Regions from separate parts of the Kitasatospora griseola genome, predicted to be linked through region 1. Evidence: riboswitches for the same ligand, from Rfam matches in the RefSeq annotation. Region 1 holds a riboswitch; each other region holds the start of a gene.
What was found. A riboswitch is a leader RNA that binds a small molecule or an ion and turns the genes downstream of it on or off. The one in region 1 is predicted to bind cobalamin.
Positions count from the first base shown of each region.

Region 2: another riboswitch for cobalamin. It lies ahead of ACI1MP_RS30710 (HoxN/HupN/NixA family nickel/cobalt transporter); the one in region 1 lies ahead of ACI1MP_RS04600 (acyl-CoA thioesterase).
Region 3: another riboswitch for cobalamin. It lies ahead of ACI1MP_RS15025 (ribonucleoside-diphosphate reductase subunit alpha); the one in region 1 lies ahead of ACI1MP_RS04600 (acyl-CoA thioesterase).

Region 1 is NZ_CP173360.1:931,000-936,758, forward strand. Features, by position in the region: gene ACI1MP_RS04595 (putative Ig domain-containing protein) at 1-732, opposite strand, end outside; gene ACI1MP_RS04600 (acyl-CoA thioesterase) at 1,006-1,452, opposite strand; cobalamin riboswitch at 1,520-1,664, opposite strand; gene ACI1MP_RS04605 (sulfurtransferase TusA family protein) at 1,754-2,044, opposite strand; gene ACI1MP_RS04610 (MFS transporter) at 2,041-3,333, opposite strand; gene ACI1MP_RS04615 (flavin monoamine oxidase family protein) at 3,579-5,447, shown strand; gene ACI1MP_RS04620 (translation initiation factor 2) at 5,609-5,759, shown strand, end outside.
Region 2 is NZ_CP173360.1:6,768,900-6,774,658, reverse strand. Features, by position in the region: gene ACI1MP_RS30725 (type B 50S ribosomal protein L31) at 1-52, shown strand, start outside; gene ACI1MP_RS30720 (XRE family transcriptional regulator) at 171-749, opposite strand; gene ACI1MP_RS30715 (EamA family transporter) at 875-1,720, shown strand; gene ACI1MP_RS30710 (HoxN/HupN/NixA family nickel/cobalt transporter) at 1,743-2,834, opposite strand; cobalamin riboswitch at 2,886-3,082, opposite strand; gene ACI1MP_RS30705 (DUF6445 family protein) at 3,162-3,854, opposite strand; gene ACI1MP_RS30700 (Fpg/Nei family DNA glycosylase) at 3,951-4,757, opposite strand; gene ACI1MP_RS30695 (AAA family ATPase) at 4,975-5,759, opposite strand, start outside.
Region 3 is NZ_CP173360.1:3,366,265-3,372,023, reverse strand. Features, by position in the region: gene ACI1MP_RS15035 (glycosyl hydrolase family 28-related protein) at 1-536, opposite strand, end outside; gene ACI1MP_RS15030 (ribonucleotide-diphosphate reductase subunit beta) at 661-1,680, opposite strand; gene ACI1MP_RS15025 (ribonucleoside-diphosphate reductase subunit alpha) at 1,680-4,094, opposite strand; cobalamin riboswitch at 4,266-4,404, opposite strand; gene ACI1MP_RS15020 (GNAT family N-acetyltransferase) at 4,485-4,979, opposite strand; gene ACI1MP_RS15015 (helix-turn-helix domain-containing protein) at 5,249-5,759, shown strand, end outside.

The DNA of each region.
Region 1 (5,759 bases):
GTCGGCCGGCTTGAGGGTGAAGGTGGTGCCGTTGCGGATGATCGAGCCGGTGACGGTGCCGAACGGCCCGTTGATCACCGGGTCGGAGGTGGAGGAGATCGCCCGCGGGTTGTCGGTGGTGATGTTCAGCAGGTCGACGGAGAAACCGAACGGGTCGTTGTTGTTGACGCCGTTGCTGGTCAGCAGGTCGTTGATGATGGCCGGGGAGTCCCAGCCGTCGTTGTTGCGGTCGCTCTGGGTGTGGTCGGAGATCAGGAACAGGCCGCCGCCGTTCTGGACGAACGTCATCACGGCGGTCTTCTCGGCCGCGCTGAGGCGGATGTTGGGCTCGGGGATCACGAACTCGTCGAAGTTGGCGAGGTCGAGCGCGCCGCCGGTGCCGTAGGTGATGGTGTTGCCGGCGGGCAGCGTCTTCAGGCTGTAGTTGCCGGTCTTCTGCAGGGCCACGCCCCAGGCCGAGAGGGCGCCGGTCCAGCTGGTCTCGGTGGTCGGGTTGGCGTTCTGCGCCAGCGGGTCGGGCTGGCTGGTGGAGATGATCCAGTCCGCGTTGCCCGCGGTCTCCGCCTTGGTGTTGTCGAACAGCACCCGCTTCGGGGTGGCGGTGGCGGCCGCGGCGGCGGTCTTGGGGGTGGCGGCGGTGGCGTGCTGCGGGACGGCGCTCGCACCCGCTGCGGCCACCAGCGCGGCGGCGGCGAGGGCCAGCGGGCGGGCGGCCTTCCACGTTCTGATCATCTGTCAATCTCCTTGGACCACGAGAACCATGGGGTGCGCTACGCGCGTAGGCGGGCACACGCTGCCATGGTGGGGTAATCGGAGCTTGAACGGAACATGTCGATCACACGCCGTCCGCAATCACCCGATTCGTCCCGGCGTGACAGTGATCACGTGGCGATCGGGACAGCCGTGTGCCCGGAACGCCAGGTGGGGACGGCGTTCCGGGCACGGGAGGTGACGGCGCTCGCGTCAGTGCAGTGACGGCGCTCGCGTCAGTGCAGTGACGGCGCGTCAGGCGACCTCGGCGGGCTCCGCGGCGAGCAGCGCCGGGACGGGGCGCGGGCGGCTCTCGGCGTCGATGGCGACGAAGGTGAGCCGGCCGGTGGCGACCCGGGTGACGGGGCCGGCGGCGTTCCAGCGTTCGGCGGTGACGGTGACGTGGACGGTCATCGAGGTGCGGCCGGCCCGTTCGAGTTCGGCGTGCGCGGTGAGCAGGTCGCCGGCCCGGACGGGGGCCAGGAAGGCCATGCTGTCCACCGCGGCGGTGACGGCCGGGCCTTCGGCGTGCCGGGCGGCGGCCGCACCCGCGGCGTCGTCGATGAGCTTCATCACCACGCCGCCGTGGATGGTGCCGTAGAGGTTGGTGTCGTGCTCGCTCATGATGTGCGCGAGGGTGACCTGGGACGCCTGGACGGGCTTGGCGGCGGCCGTCACGGCTACGACGGTCTGGTCTGCCACGGGAACTCTCCTTCGCGAGTTGCGGCTCGGACGGTCCGCGGCGCCGGTGGGCGCTGCGGGCGGCGGCAGGTCTTCGGACTCGCGGGCATCTCCCGTGGAGGGCCTGTCTACTGGCCGTCGCTTCCCGGGCCGGTCGGGCCCAGTGCGTGTGACGGCGGTCGTTCCCGCTCACCGCTGCGAGGCAGTCCTGGACTCGCACCAGGTTCCCTCTTGCGACGCGCCCGCCCTGGCTCGGACGGGGGCGAACCGCTGCCCGACCAGCCTATATCCCCGTTCGAGGTGCTCCCGACGGCGGTGGCGGTCAGCCCGCCGGGCGGTGCCACGGGGCGTCGGCGCGGGTCGGGGCCGGGTCGGCGGTCAGGCGCAGCGCGTAGGTGTCGTCGGTGTCGTCGGCGACGGGGCCCAGGTAGTGGTGGCCGGTGAGGTGGCACCAGGCGGGGAGGTCGAGCGGGGCGGCGGGGTCGGTGGCGCGGACTTGCACCAGGGTGCCGGCGGGGGCGTCCGCGATGGCGGCGCGCAGGCGCAGCAGCAGGGTGACGCAGAGCAGTCCGCGGCCGTCGAAGGTGATCGCGGGTTCCTGGCGGTCCGTCATCGCCGGCCCCGGGCGGCCGCGGTGGCGAGGGCGGGGAGGAGCAGCAGGGCGAGCAGTCCGCCGCCGAGCGCGAGGACGGGGTAGCCCGCCAGGTCGACGACGGCGCCGGAGGCGAGGCCGCCGGTGGCGCCGGCGATGGCGATGGCGACGTCGACGCCGCCCTGGGTCTTGGCGCGGGTGGCGAGCGGGACGGCGTCGGTGAGGATCGCGGTGCCGGAGACCAGGCCGAAGTTCCAGCCGAGGCCGAGCAGGACGAGCGCGAGGGCGAGCAGCGGGACGGAGTGCGCGGGGGCGGCGGCGGCGAGCAGGCCGGCCGCGAGCAGGGTGAGTCCGGCGGCGGCGCCGACGGCGAGCGGACCGTGCCGGTCGACCAGGCGTCCGGTGAGCGGGGAGGGCAGGTACATCGCGGCGACGTGCAGGGCGATGACGAGCCCGGATGCGGCGGTGCCCTGTCCGGCGTCGTGCATGTGGACGGGCGTCATGGTCATCACGCCGACCATGACCACCTGGGTGACCACCATCACCTGGGCGCCGAGCAGGACGCGGTTGCGGGTGCGGGCGGTCGACGCGGCGGCGGCCGCGGGGTCGGCCGCAGGGTCGTCGGCCGGGGCCTGCTCCGTCGGGGCCGCGGCGGCGCGGGCGAGCAGCAGCGGGTCGGGGTGCAGCCGGGTGGCGAGGACGACCGCGGCGGCGGCGTAGGCCAGACCGGCCAGCAGGAACGGTCCGGCGAGGCGCGGCAGGTGGACGGCGTGCGCGAGGGCGCCGGTGGGGGCGGCCAGGTTGGGGCCGAGGACGCCGCCGAGGGTGGTGGCGACCAGCACGGTGGAGATCGCCCGGGCCCGGTGGCCGGGGGCGGCGAGGTCGGCCCCGGCGTAGCGGGCCTGCAGGTTGGTGGCGGTGCCTGCGCCGTAGACGAACAGGGCGAGGAACAGCAGGACGGGGCTGTCGAGCGCGGCGGCGGCGATCACGCCGACGCTGCCGACGGCGCCGGTGGCGTACCCGACGGCCAGTCCGGGGCGGCGGCCGCGGGCGGCGGATATTCGGCTCACCACGATCGCGGCGAGCGCGCTGCCGGCGGTGAACAGCGCGCTGGGCAGCCCGGCCAGTCCGGTGCTGCCCAGCATGTCCTGGGCGAGCAGCGCCCCGACGGTGATCCCGGCGGCCAGCCCCGCTCCGCTGAGGATCTGGGAGGTGACCAGCACGCCCAGGATGTGCCGCTGAACGGCGGGGTCGGCAGCGAGTTCGGCGGGTGGCGGCGCGGCGACGCCGGCGCTGGTCTCGGACTTCACGGCTCTCCTCTATTCTCCAATGTTTCGTGGAATACCTTAACCGCCCGCTGTCCCGACGGAACCCGTCCCGACCGCCCGACTCCGCCCCCCGACCGGCCTGCCGGGTCCGCCGACCGAGCGCCGGGCGCACGTGTCGGGAGCGGTAGCGCCGGCGGGTGCGGCGAGCGCCCCCCGTGCGAGTGATCAATGGGACTCGATGGGCGGAGCGCACATCTCGGGGTGTGCGGCGCTGCCAGGCTGAGCCGGTGATCTCTCGACGCGGACTGCTCTTTGCCTCCGGCGGCGCGGTGACGGCCGCCACCCTGGCCGGCCCGGTGGCCGGCTCCTCTCGTGCGGCGGGCGCGGCTCCGCCGGACCCGGCGCGGAAGGCGGCGGCGCTGATCATGGCGCGCCGGATCCTGCTGACCGACGCCGACCACAACGACCTGACGCTCGACTACCTCAAGCTGCTGACGGGCCGTCAGCGCCTCAAGAAGACCGAGACGCGCGACGTCCTGGTGGTCGGCGCGGGCGTGGCCGGCATGGTGTGCGCCCGGCTGCTGCAGGCGGCCGGGCACAGGGTGCGGGTGCTGGAGGCAAACCGCAGCCGGGTCGGCGGCCGGGTGAAGACCTTCCGCGGCGACGTCTGGCAGGACCCCCGGCTGCACGCCGAGGCCGGCGCGATGCGCATCCCGTCCAGCCACGTGCTGACCCTCGCGCTCGCCGACCACCTGAAGGTGCCGCGCCGCCCGTTCGACCTGGTGGACCTCCCGCCGGTGCCGGACCAGGTCTCGCACGACTCCCGCGTGGTCTACAAGTCGTGGACGGGCGAGGAGTTCGCCAGCGGCGAGGCCCCCGTGTACGTCGCGCCGAAGGGGCTCGGCAACCGCTTCGTGCACGTCAACGGGCAGACCGTCAGCAAGGCCGACTACAACGCCGACCCGGGCCCGATCAACAAGAGTTTCGGCTGGGACAGCGGCCAGACCACCGCCGCGGCCTTCGACAAGGCGCTCGACACCGCCCGCGCCTACACCATGACGAAGAACCCCGACGGCAGCTGGACGGACAAGCCGATCGCCGACCGGGTCACCGGCATGGCCGACCTGCTGTACGACATGGACGGCTACTCGCTGCTGCGCTACCTGCAGGAGGGCGAGGGCTGGAGCGACGCCCAGATCCAGGCCGTCGGCACGCTGGAGAACCTGACCAGCCGACTGTCCTACGGCTTCCTGCACTCGGTGTTCGACGCCGGCGACATCAACCCGTCCGTCACCTACTTCGAGTTCAATGCGGGCACCGACGCGCTCACCGAGGCCCTGGCCGCCGACCTGCCGATCGAGCGCGGCCAGGTCGTCACCCGGGTCCGCACGGACGACGACGGCGTGACGGTCACCTCCGAGCCGGAGACCGGCCCGGAGGACGAGGCCTGCGACGGCGCGATCGGCGGCCAGGCCCGCGAGTACCGGGCCGACATGGTGGTGCTGGCGGTGCCGTTCGCGGCGCTGCGGCACGTCGACTTCGAGCCGCTGCTCCCCTACGGCAAGCGCCGGGCGATCAACGAGCTCAAGCACGACACCGCGCACAAGGTACTGCTGGAGTTCACCGAACGCTGGTGGGAGTGGGACGAGGCCACCTGGCACGAGAAGCTCGGCAGCGACTACCGGCCCGCCCCGCACGGCGACGCGGTGGCCGCGGTCGGCGGCGGCTGCGTCTCCGACGAGGCCAGCCGGTTCGTCTACTTCCCCTCCCACCCCAGCGACGGCGGCGCGCCCGGCGGCGTCGTGCTGGCCGCCTACAACTGGGCGGAGGACGCGCTGCGCTTCGACGCCCTCACCCCCGCCGACCGGCACACCGAGGCCCTGGAGCACCTGACCGGCCTGTACGGCGAGAGGATCCGTCGCTACGTCACCGACCGGCACGTCTCGCAGTCCTGGCTGCGCAACCGCTGGGCGCTCGGCGAAGCCGTCATCGAGACGCCCGGCCAACTGCTCAGCCTCGGCCCGCACGTGGCGACGCCGGTGAACGGACGGCTGTTCTTCGCCGGCGACCACTGCCAGCCGCGGTACCACGCGTGGATCTCCGGCGCGATCGCCTCCGGCACGGAGGCCGCCATCCAGGTCGCCGACACGGCCTGACCACCTCGCACCGCCCGCCGCCGGTACCCGCCGATCCGTCGGCCGGGGACCGGCGGCCGGCGTTCCAGCACTCCTTCGCACCGGCCCTCTCCGGTGTCCCACTGCCCGTCAGCCGCCGTGTCCCGGCGGGCGGGCGGCGACCTCCCGGATACCATCGGCGCATGCGCGACACCGGCGGGGACCAGCGGCGCTCCGTGCTGCTGGCGTTCCGCTCGGCGGTGGCGCTGCACCGACTGCTGGACGTCCTGCCGGTGTTCGAGGGCGACGGCCGGATCTCCCGCTGGTTCACCCTGGTGCCCGGCTCCCGCTTCG
Region 2 (5,759 bases), 5.8 Mb from region 1:
GCTGGACACTGCGGGCCGGGTGGAGCTGTACCGCCGCAGGTACGGCCTCTGACCGACAGCCGGTGAGGGGCCCCGGGAGTCTCCCGGGGCCCCCACCCATGCCCCGACCGGGCTGCCCATGCCCCGATCGGGCTGCTCACGTACCGGCCGGGCTCATTTGCCGGCCGGGCTCATTTGCCGGTCGGCGGGGGGACGGAGACCACCAGGGTGAGGCGGCAGTCGACGTCGCCCTCATTGCGGTAGCTGTGGGCGGTGCCGGCCTCGTAGGAGGCGGTGGAGCCGGCCGGGATGCGGTGGGCGCGGCCGTCGAGCACCAGGGTGAGTTCGCCCTCGTCGATCCGGGCGATCTCGACGGTGCCGGCCGGGTGCGGGTCGGAGGCGTGGGTCTCGCCGGGGCGCAGGTGCCAGTTCCACAGCTCCAGCGGACCGGGGGCCTCGATGCCGTTCAGCAGGACGCCGCTGCCGCCGTCCGGGCCGCTCCACAGCCGCACGGCCTCCTCGGCGGGGACGATCCGCACCACCGAGGTCTCGTCGTAGTCGAGCAGTCGGGCGATCGAGACGCCGAGGGCGTCGGCGAGGCGGACCACGGTGCCGACGCTGGGGTTGGTGCGGGCCTGCTCGATCTGGACCACCATGCCGCGGCTGACGCCGGAGCGGGCCGCGAGGGCGTCCAGGGTGTGGCCGCGTTCGGTGCGCAGCCGCTTGAGGTTGCGGGCGAGGGCCTGGGTGACGAGATCGGGTTCCGGCACGCTTGAGTCCAATATATTGGTTGGGTCGGTTCAGGGGGGTGAACTATGCTGCGACCGCACGACAGGTCCACCGACTGTACTGCGGAGTCCACCATGCTGCCCCGACCCGACGCGCTCCCGGCCTCATGAGCGCCGCTCTCGCCCTGCTCGCCAGCCTGCTCTGGGGCGTCGCCGACTACGGCGGCGGCACGATCACCCGCCGACTGCCCGCGCTCGGCGTCGTGGTGCTCTCGCAGACCGCGGCCGCCCTGGTCCTCGCGGTGGCCGTCACCGCCACCGGCGGCTGGGCGGACGCCGGTCCCGCGCTCTGGTACGCCGTCGCGGCCGGCGTGCTCGGGCCGTTCGCCCTGCTCGCGTTCTACCGGGCCCTCGCCCTCGGACCGATGGGCGTGGTCTCGCCGCTGGCCACCGTCGGCGTGCTGGTGCCGATCGGGGTCGGCCTGTTCCTCGGCGAGCGGCCGGGCGTCGTCCAGGGGCTGGGGATCCTGGTGGCGATCGCCGGGGTCGCGCTGGCGGGCGGCCCGCAGCGCGGCGGACCGGCCGTGAGCCGCCAGGTGCTCGTCCTCACCCTCTCCGCCGCGTTCGCGTTCGGCGCGGTGCTCGCCCTGATCGGCTACGCCAGCACCGGCGGCGGACTGCTGCTGACGCTGTGCGTGCAACGACTGACCAACGCGGTGGTCGGCATCGGCATGCTGGCCGCCGCCGCCCGCCGGGAGCCGCTCGAACTGCGCGGCGCGGCCCGCTCGTTGCCCTCGCTGACCGCCGTCGGCGTCGCCGACGTCGCCGCGAACGGCCTGTACGCCGCCGCCACCCACCTGGGCTCGGTCGCGGTGGCGGCGGTGCTGGCCTCGCTCTACCCCGTGGTGACGGCGCTGATGGCGCGCGGCCTGCTCAAGGAACGGCTGCTGCGGGTCCAGGTGGTCGGCGCCGGACTGGCGGTCGCCGGAACGCTGATCCTGGCCGCAGGTTGACGTTCCGTCAGGCCACGCGGGCTCAGACCCCCGCCCCGGCGAACGCCTTGGACCGTCGGGCGATCCGCCAGTAGCCGATCGCCGCCGCCCACACCACCACGAACAGGCCGACGATCACGAAGCCCACGTTGTCCAGGCTGAGTCCGGCGATCCAGTCGGACACCGGATCGTCCAGGCCGAACTTGTCGTGCAGCACCGCGACCAGCTCGATGGTGCCGATCACGAAGGCCACCGCGATCGACAGACCCGTGATGGTCAGGTTGTAGTACACCTTGCGAACCGGGTTGGAGAACGCCCACTGGTAGGCGAAGTTCATGAACGTGCCGTCGAGGGTGTCGAACAGGCTCATCCCGGCCGCGAACAGCAGCGGCAGGCAGACGATCGCGTACCAGGGCAGGCCGGACGCCGCGCCCGAGCCCGCCATCACCATCAGGGTGACCTCGGTGGCGGTGTCGAAGCCCAGGCCCAGCACCATGCCCACCGGGAACATCTGGCCGGGCCGGGTGATCGACCGGGTCGCCCGGCTCAGCACTCGGGCCAGGAAACCCCGGGAATCCAGGTGCTTCTCCAGCTCGGCCTCGTCGTACTGGCCGGCCCGCATCGCCCGGAACACCCGCAGGATGCCCAGCAGGGCCACCAGGTTGAGCGCCGCGATCAGGTACAGGAACGCCCCCGAGGCGGTGGTGCCGATGGTGCCCAGCACCTGATGGGTCGTCGAACCCTCGTCCATCAGCGTGCCCGCCAGCGCGGCCCCGCCGGCCACCAGCGCGGCCATCAGCACCACCATCGAGGAGTGCCCGAGCGCGAACCAGAAGCCCACCGAGACCGGCCGGCGGCCGTCCGCCATCAGCTTGCGAGTGGTGTTGTCGATCACCGCGATGTGGTCGGCGTCGAAGGCGTGCCGCATGCCCAGGGTGTAGGCGGTGATGCCCAGGCCCACGCCGAACACCTGGGTACCCACCTGGTACTTCTCCGGCACCACCAGGAACAGCAGCGTCCCGAACGCCGCCACGTGCAGGGCCAGGATCACCGCCATCAGGCCGGCGGTGCGCCAGGTGTCCTCGCGGCGCCAGCGGAAAGCAGGAACAGGGGAGCCCGGGACGTTTCCGGGCATGGTCGAATCGGACGCGGTCATCCGCGCATCACGCTCCAGCACCTCGTGGATCACTTCGTGAGATGCCGTGGCCGGTCTCCTGGCTGACGGGGTGTTCGGCGTCGGCGCCCGGCCTTCCCGGCCGCGAACGGCCAGTGGCACGAGGTGGGAGCCGACGACTCCCCGATCACAGTGGCGAGGGCCGCTCCGGACTCCTGTGACGAGCACAGTGCACCGGCTTCCCGAACACCACGGCCCGTCCACCGTAGAACCGTCCCGGGTGCAGCGGCAAGAGCGGACCCCTCCGGAGGTGTCGCAGATCACCCCGCCCCGCGAGGTGACGGCGGGTCAGGCCATCCAGAAGAACACGCAGGTCATCCGCTTCTCGTCCAGTGTGGTGCCGTAGTACTCGGTCGCGGTGTGCATCAGGTTGGCGGTGTACAGCAGCAGCCGGTTGTAGCGGTGCGGGACGGCCAGATCCTCGGTGAACGAGTCCGGCGGGACGAAACGGGTGCCGAGCGCGTCCACCAGGTTGTTGTGCGGGGCGACCACCGTGTTCCCGCCGAGCCGGCCGCCCGGCAGGCTCTGCCGGTAGAAACTGGTCCCGCACCGCTTCGGCACGTTCGGGTTGAGGTACAGCACCGCCGCGTAGCGGCACAGCGAACGCGAATCGGTGTGCGGACGCGGCTCGCACTCCCCCTCCCCCACCACCTGCACGCAGTTGTGGTTGAAGGTGCCGCCCTCGGCCTCGCTCAGCGCCCACACCCTGGGCACCCCGACGGTCTCCCGCACCAGCTTCTCGACGTACGCCAACTCGTCCGGCTCCAGGCCCGGCATCCCCCGCAGCCCAGGCCAGGACTCCGGCTTGTGCGGATACCCCTCGTCCCAGTCGGTACGGGCCAGGTGCCGGGCGCGCACCGCGTCCGGGTCCGGCAGCACGTCGTCCAGCACCCAGTAATCACGACCCTTGGTGGGTTTGCGGTACGGCAGGACCGGAAGGGCCGGAGTCGGACGGGGGCCCCGGAACGGTTGTGCGGACATGAACCCGACAATAGGAGCGGGCCCCGGAGCCCTCGCCCAAGGAGCGGTCAACCTTCCGTCAAGGCTTCCCCCGCGGCCCGATTTGGTGACGGAGCGTCAGGACTGCTGGCAGCGGGGGCACCAGAACAGGTTCCGGGCCGCCAATTCCTCCGTCCGCACCGGCGTCCCACAGACCAGACACGGCTGGTCCTGCCGCCGGTACACGTACACCTCACCACCGTGGTCGTCCACCCGCGGCGGCCGCCCCATCGCCTCCGGCGTGTGCTCAGGCCGGACGGTGTCGATCCGCCCCGCCGCGACACCCTCCCGCATCAGCGCCACCAGCTCCGACCAGATCGCGTCCCACTCCGCCCGGCGCAGCTCCCGCCCCGCCCGGTGCGGACTGATCCCCAACCGGAACAGCACCTCCGCGCGGTACACGTTGCCGACACCCGCCAGCACCTTCTGGTCCATCAACAACGCGGCCACCGACGTCCCGCTCCGGGAAATCCGCTCCCACGCCGCGTCCCCGAGCTCCCCCGCCCGCAACGGATCCGGCCCGAGCCGCCGGTGCAACGCCGCCTTCTCCCCCGGCGTGATCACCTCGCACGCCGTCGGCCCCCGCAGATCCGCGAACCCGCCCTCGTTCACCATCCGCAACCGCACCTGCCCGACCGGCGCCGGCGCCTCCCCCACCCCGAACTCGTACTTCCCGTACAACCCCAGGTGCACGTGCAGCCAGTCGTCCCCGAACCCCAGGAACAGATGCTTCCCGTGCGCCTCCGCGACATCCAACACCCGCCCGTCCAACAGCGCCGCCCCCTCCGCGAAGCGCCCCTGCGGCGAAGAAACCCCCACCACCCGCCCCCCGAACAGCTCCCCGTTCAGCCCCGCCAACCGATGCACCACATGCCCCTCGGGCACCCGCGTCAACTCCTCATCCGTTCCCGTCCAACACCCCCATTCTCCCAGCCCCCACCGACACCCCGACAGAGCCCAAAACCCCGCCTCCCGAAGCCACCGGCGAAAGCGGCGCAGCGGAAACCTGCAGGTCGAACAAGGGACACACTCGCGCAGCGGAAAGGCAAGCGCAGCACAGCCCCGCGCAGCGGACCAGGACCAGGCCCAGGCCCGGGTGGGGTCAGCCCTGGTGGAGGCGGGTGAGGATGGCCTGGTCGAGGGCGGCGGCGGTTTCGGGGACGGTGAGGTTGGAGTTGTCGATGATGGGGAGGCCGGAGGTGCGCCAGCCGGCCATGCGGCCGTGGATGCGGGCCACCTCGTCGTCGGAGAGGCGGCGGTTGCCGGAGCGTTCGGCGTTGCGGGTGAGGACGCGGTCGAGGCCGGGGAGGAGGACGACGGGGATCATGCCGGGGCCGATGTGGCGTTTCCAGCCGCCGAGGCCGATCGCGGGGCGGTCGGGGAAGACGGCGTCGTCGATGATGCAGGAGATGCCGTTGGCGAGGTAGTTGCGGCAGGCGAAGCCGCAGGTGCGGCGGGCGAGGCGGTACTGGGCCTCGGAGGCGGTGTTCCAGCCGGACTGCGGGTTGGCGAAGCCGGCCTGGACCCATTCGCGGACGTCGTCGAGGCTGATGTGCGCGGTGGGGGTGGGGCGGCGTTCGGCCCAGTGGCGGGCGACGGTGGTCTTGCCGGCGCCGGCGGGGCCTATCAGGAGGACGGCGATCGGGCCGGTGGGCAGGGGGGCGGGCAGCGCGGGCATCGGCGCTGGCGGGGCGGGGAGTTGGACGGCGCCGCCGCTGGCGAGCACGAAGTATCCGGTGCCGCTGGGGGCGACGGGGGCGACGGCCTTGAGCGGGACGGTCGGCCGGTCGGGTCGGGGCGCGGTCGGTCCGAGGGTGGGGATCGCCTGGGTGGTGGCGGGCAGCGGCGTTGCGGGGTACGGCTGTTGAGGGGCCGTCGGAAACGGAG
Region 3 (5,759 bases), 2.4 Mb from region 1:
TCCATCGCGACGTCGCGGACGTCCGCCGCCAGCACGACCGCGTCGATCGGGCCGCCGGCCGCGTTGGACTGCTTCATGCCGTTCAGGGCCAGGCCGCTCAGCCGGACCCCGCCGCCGAGTGCCGACTTCTCGTAGTCCTGCGGCACCGAGGCGGTCGGGCGGTTGACGGTGATCAGCGCCGAGCCGTCGAACCCGGGCCCGGGGAACAGGTACGAGGCGGTCATGCTGGTGCGCGGCGCGAAGTGCGGCGCCCAGTCCCCGCGCAGCGTCACCCCCTCGGTCACCAGCAGCGGCCGGCTCAGCAGGTAGCGGCCCGGCGGGAAGTACACCGTGGAACCCTGGGCGCCCGCGTTGATCGCCGCCTGTATCGCGATGGTGTCGTCGGTCGTGCCGTCGCCCTTCGCCCCGTGGTCGTCCCGGACGTTCAGCCAAGTGTTCGATCCGGTGGCCGCGGCGGCCTCCGTGGAGGCGCCGGCCGCCACCACGGCGGAGGCGGCGAGCCCGCCGAGCATGAAAGTACGTCGTGAATTCTGCACGCGCGGCAGTATGGCAGCGGCGTCGGACCGGCGGGCTGTATTCGAACAACAGGCGCACGGCCAAGGGCCGCACCCCGGCAACCGGGGTGCGGCCCTTGGCCACTGACGACGCCTCGGGCGTCTGCTAGAAGTCGTCGTCGAAGGAGACCGAGCCCTCCACGGCGACCTGGTACGCGGAGACCCGGCGCTCGAAGAAGTTGGTCAGCTCCTGGACGTTCTGCAGCTCCATGAACCCGAACGGGTTGGTGGAGCCGTAGCGGATCGGCAGGCCGAGCCGGGCCAGGCGCTGGTCGGCGACGGCCTCCAGGTACTGGCGCATCGACTCGGTGTTCATGCCGGGCAGGCCCTCGCCGCACAGGTCGCGGGCGAACTGGAGCTCGGCCTCGACGGCCTCCTCCAGCATCTCGGTGACCTGCTGGGCCATCTTGTCGTCGAAGAGGTCGGGCTCCTCCTCGCGGACGGTGTCGACCACCGAGAACGCGAAGTCCATGTGCATCGACTCGTCGCGGAACACCCAGTTGGTGCCGGTCGCCAGGCCGTGCAGCAGGCCGCGGCTGCGGAACCAGTACACGTAGGCGAACGCGCCGTAGAAGAACAGGCCCTCGACGCACGCCGCGAAGCAGATCAGGTTCAGCAGGAAGGCCCGCCGGTCCTCCTTGCTCTGCAGCGAGTCGATGTGGTCGACCGCGTTCATGTACTTGAAGCAGAACTGCGCCTTCTGCGCGATGGAGGGGATGTTCTCCACCGCGGCGAAGGCCGCGTTGCGGTCCTCCGGGTCGGGCAGGTAGGTGTCCAGCAGCGTCAGGTAGAACTGGACGTGCACGGCCTCCTCGAACAGCTGCCGCGACAGGTAGAGCCGCGCCTCCGGCGAGTTGATGTGCTTGTAGAGGCTCAGCACCACGTTGTTCGACACGATCGAGTCACCGGTGGCGAAGAACGCGACCAGCCGGCCGATCATGTGCCGCTCGCCCTCGGAGAGCTTGGCGAGGTCGGCGACGTCGGAGTGCAGGTCCACCTCCTCGACCGTCCAGGTGTTCTTGATCGCGTCCCGGTACCGGTCGTAGAACGACGGGTAGCGCATCGGACGCAGCGTCAGCTCGAAGCCCGGGTCGAGCAGCATCTTCTTCTGGTCTTCGGAGCTCATTACTGGCACGCCTCGCAGGACTCGGGGTTCTCCAGGGAGCAGGCGATGGCGTCCTGCTCGGCCTGGCTGAGGGTCGGGGTCTGCACCGGCACGGGCGCGGCGGTGCGGGCGGCGCCCGACGCGGCCTGGGCGATCCGGGTCGCGGGACGGGAACGCAGGTAGTAGGTGGTCTTCAGACCGACCTTCCACGCGTACGCGTACATCGAGGACAGCTTGCCGATGGTCGGCGCCGCCATGAACAGGTTCAGCGACTGGCTCTGGTCGATGTACGGCTGCCGGGCGGCGGCCAGGTCGATCAGCGCGCGCTGCGGCAGCTCCCACGCCGTGCGGTACAGCGAACGGACGTTCTCCGGCAGCCACTTGAAGTCCTGCACGGAGCCGTTGGCCTCGCGCAGCTCGTCCCGGGTCTGCTGGTCCCAGACGCCGAGCTCCTTCAGCTCGCGCACCAGGTACGGGTTGACCTGGAGGAACTCGCCGGACAGCGTCTCGCGCTTGAACAGGTTGGACACCTGCGGCTCGATGCACTCGTAGACGCCGGCGATGGAGGCGATGGTCGCGGTCGGGGCGATCGCCAGCAGCAGCGAGTTGCGCAGGCCGGTGACGGCGATCCGGGCCCGCAGCGCCTCCCAGCGGCCGGTCCACTGCGGGGCCGCCGAGCCGAAGTGGTCGATGTGCAGCTGGCCGCGGGCCGCGCGGGTCTCGCCGTACGCCTCGTGGCGGCCGAACTGCTCGGCCAGGTCCGCGGAGCGCTCGTACGCGGTGAGCATGATGCGCTCGGAGATCAGCGTGGACAGCTGCTTCGCCTCGGCGGAGTCGAAGTCCAGCCGCAGCTTGAAGAAGACGTCCTGCAGGCCCATCACGCCAAGGCCCACCGGGCGCCAGCGGGAGTTGGACGTCCCGGCCTCGGTGGTCGGGTAGAAGTTGATGTCGATCACGCGGTCGAGGAAGGTCACCGCGGTGCGCACGGTGGCGTCCAGGCGGTCCCAGTCCATGGCGTTGATCAGGTCGTCGGCCGTGGCGCCCGGGGCGACGTGCGCGCCCAGGTTGACCGAGCCCAGGTTGCAGACCGCGGTCTCGGAGTCGTCGGTGACCTCCAGGATCTCGGTGCACAGGTTCGAGGAGTGCACCGTGCGGCCCGGCAGCGCGGTCTGGTTGGCGGCCCGGTTGGAAGCGTCCTTGAAGGTCATCCAGCCGTTGCCGGTCTGCGCCAGGGTGCGCATCATCCGGGCGTACAGGGTCTGCGCGGGGATGGTGCGCACGGCCTTGCCGGCCAGCTCGGCCTTGCGGTAGGCCTCGTCGAAGTCGGCGCCCCACAGGTCGACCAGCTCGGGCACGTCCGCCGGGGAGAACAGCGACCAGTCCTGGTCGGCGTTCACGCGGCGCATGAACTCGTCCGGGATCCAGTGCGCCAGGTTCAGGTTGTGGGTGCGCCGGGCCTCTTCGCCGGTGTTGTCGCGGAGCTCCAGGAACTCCTCGATGTCGGCGTGCCAGGTCTCCAGGTACACGCAGGCCGCGCCCTTGCGCCGTCCGCCCTGGTTGACCGCCGCCACGGAGGAGTCCAGGGTGCGCAGGAACGGGACGATGCCGTTCGACTTGCCGTTGGTGCCGCGGATCAGCGAGCCGCGGGAGCGGATCCGCGAGTAGGACAGGCCGATGCCGCCGGCGTGCTTGGACAGCCGGGCGATCTGCGCGTACCGGTTGTAGATCGAGTCCAGGTTGTCCAGCGGCGAGTCCAGCAGGTAGCAGGAGGACATCTGCGGGTGCCGGGTGCCGGAGTTGAACAGCGTCGGGGAGCTGGTCAGGTACTCCAGGCGGCTCATCAGCTTGTACAGCTCGGCCACCTCCAGCACCGACTGCTCGGAGGTGCCGACCGCCAGGCCCGCCGCCACGCGCAGCAGGAAGTGCTGCGGGGTCTCGACCACCTTGCGGGTGATCGGGTGGCGCAGCAGGTAGCGGGACTGCACGGTGCGCAGGCCGAAGTACTCGAAGCGGTCGTCGCCGGCGGCGTCGATCAGCGAGTCGAACAGCGCGGTGTGCGCGGCCACGAACTCGGCGGTGGCGTCGCCGATCAGGCCCTCGGCGTGGCCGACGGCGATCGAGGCGGAGAACGAGGTGACGCCCTGGGTGGCGGCCTCGTCGGCGATCTCCATGGCCAGCAGGCGGGCGGCCAGCTTCGAGTACTGCGGGTCCTCGGCGATCATCGACGCGGCGGCCTCCACGGCCAGCCCGCGCAGCTCGGCGAAGTCCGAGCCGGCGTGGCGGCCGCGCAGCGCGGCGGCGGCGACGTGGCCGGGGTCCACCTGGGGGAGGTCGGTGCTGCGGTCGGTGAGCAGCCGAAGCAGCGCCGCACCGGGGTCGGTGAAGGCGTCGGCGGATCCCTGGGACGGCAGGGTGACTGAGGCGGCGACGGTCAAGGCGCACTCTCTCCTGTGGCGGCGACGGACGTGGATCGAGGTGTCCGACGGCACGCGTGCGGCAGGGGAGGACGGCACGCCGACAACGATCGAACGGCGCGCGAAAGACCCACCCCCGGCCCGCCCGCGAGGCCGGACGGCAAAACAGTGCTGCATGGCGTCTGCGGGGATGCCGTGTCGCACACCGTCGGCAGGTCCTCGGACTGTGCGGGCGTCGCTACAGCCCGCTCACCGTTGCGGGGCAGTCCCGGACTTTCACCGGGTTCCCCTGCTTCGACAGCGAGGTCGAGCATACATGTTGTGGCGGCTGGAGCTGGCGGCACCAGATGTAGTAGCGCGTGTCGCGTCGTGGTGCCGCGCGTAGACAACGGAAACCGCGCCCGAGGGGCCTCAGAACCGCATCGTGTAGACCATCAGATCCATGCCGGGGGCCGCCTCCCAGTCCCGTTCGGGGGTGCGGAGGAAGCCCAGAGCATCGTAGATCCGGTGCGCCGCGGTCATCTCCGGCCGGGTGGAGAACGCCATCCCGGCCAGTCCGAGTTCCCGGCTGCGGTCGATCGCCGCGCCCACCAGCGCCCGTCCGACGCCGCGCCCGCGGGCGGCCGCGCCGACCGCCAGCATCCGGATCTCGCCCTCGTCCGGGAGCGCGATGTCCGCCCAGGGGGTGCCGCCTGCGGCGAACGTCACGCAGCCGAGGACCGTCCCGTCGCCGTCGACGGCGACCAGCAGCTCGGCCTCCCGGTTGCGGCGCCCGGTGTCCCGGAGGAGCTCGACGTAGCCGGAGTCGGGACGGGTGTGGCCGTCGCCGACGAAGGCTTCGACGCTGACCTCCCCGGCTCCGGCGAGGTCGTGGTCGAGGGCGCGGCGGACGATCGGGGAGTGCATCCGGACAGTGTGCCGGACCGCGTCCGGCGCGGGTCGGCCAGGTCCGGGTCGAAGGGCCGGCCGGTCGGCCGGGGCCGGTCGTCCCGGCCGTGCCGGGCGTTGCGGTCCAGGTCCCGGCCGACCAGGACGCCGAGGAGTCCGAAGCCGGCGAGGAGGCCCAGCAGGGCGAGCGCAGAGGTCATGGCCCCACTCTCCGCGCGCCGGCCGCCCGCCACGGGTGGCAGGAACGCACCGTTGCCGCGAAATCCTGCCACTGCCATGCTGGGCGGATGCTGAAGAACGTCGCGGTGATCGTGCTGGAGGAGATCCACCCCTTCGAGCTGGGGGTGGCCTGCGAGGTGTTCGGCCTGGACCGCAGCGACACCGGCCTGCCGGTGTACGAGTTCGGCCTGGTCGCCGACCGGCCCGGCCCGATGCGCACCCACGCCGGCTTCGACGTCCACGTCCCGTACGGCCCGGAGCGGCTCGCCGAGGCGGACCTGGTGATCGCCACCGCCACCGGCATCCGCGAGCACTACCCCGAGGCGCTGTGCGAGGCGCTGCGGGCCGCCCACGCGCGCGGCGCGTACCTGCTGTCGATCTGCTCCGGCAGCTTCCTGCTCGGCGCCGCCGGCCTGCTCGACGGCCGCCGCAGCACCACCCACTGGCGGCACGCCGAGCTGATGGCCGAGCGCTTCCCGCTGACCACCGTCGAGCCCGACGTGCTGTACGTGGACGACGACCCGGTGATCACCTCGGCCGGCACCGCGGCCGGCATCGACGCCTGCCTGCACCTGGTCC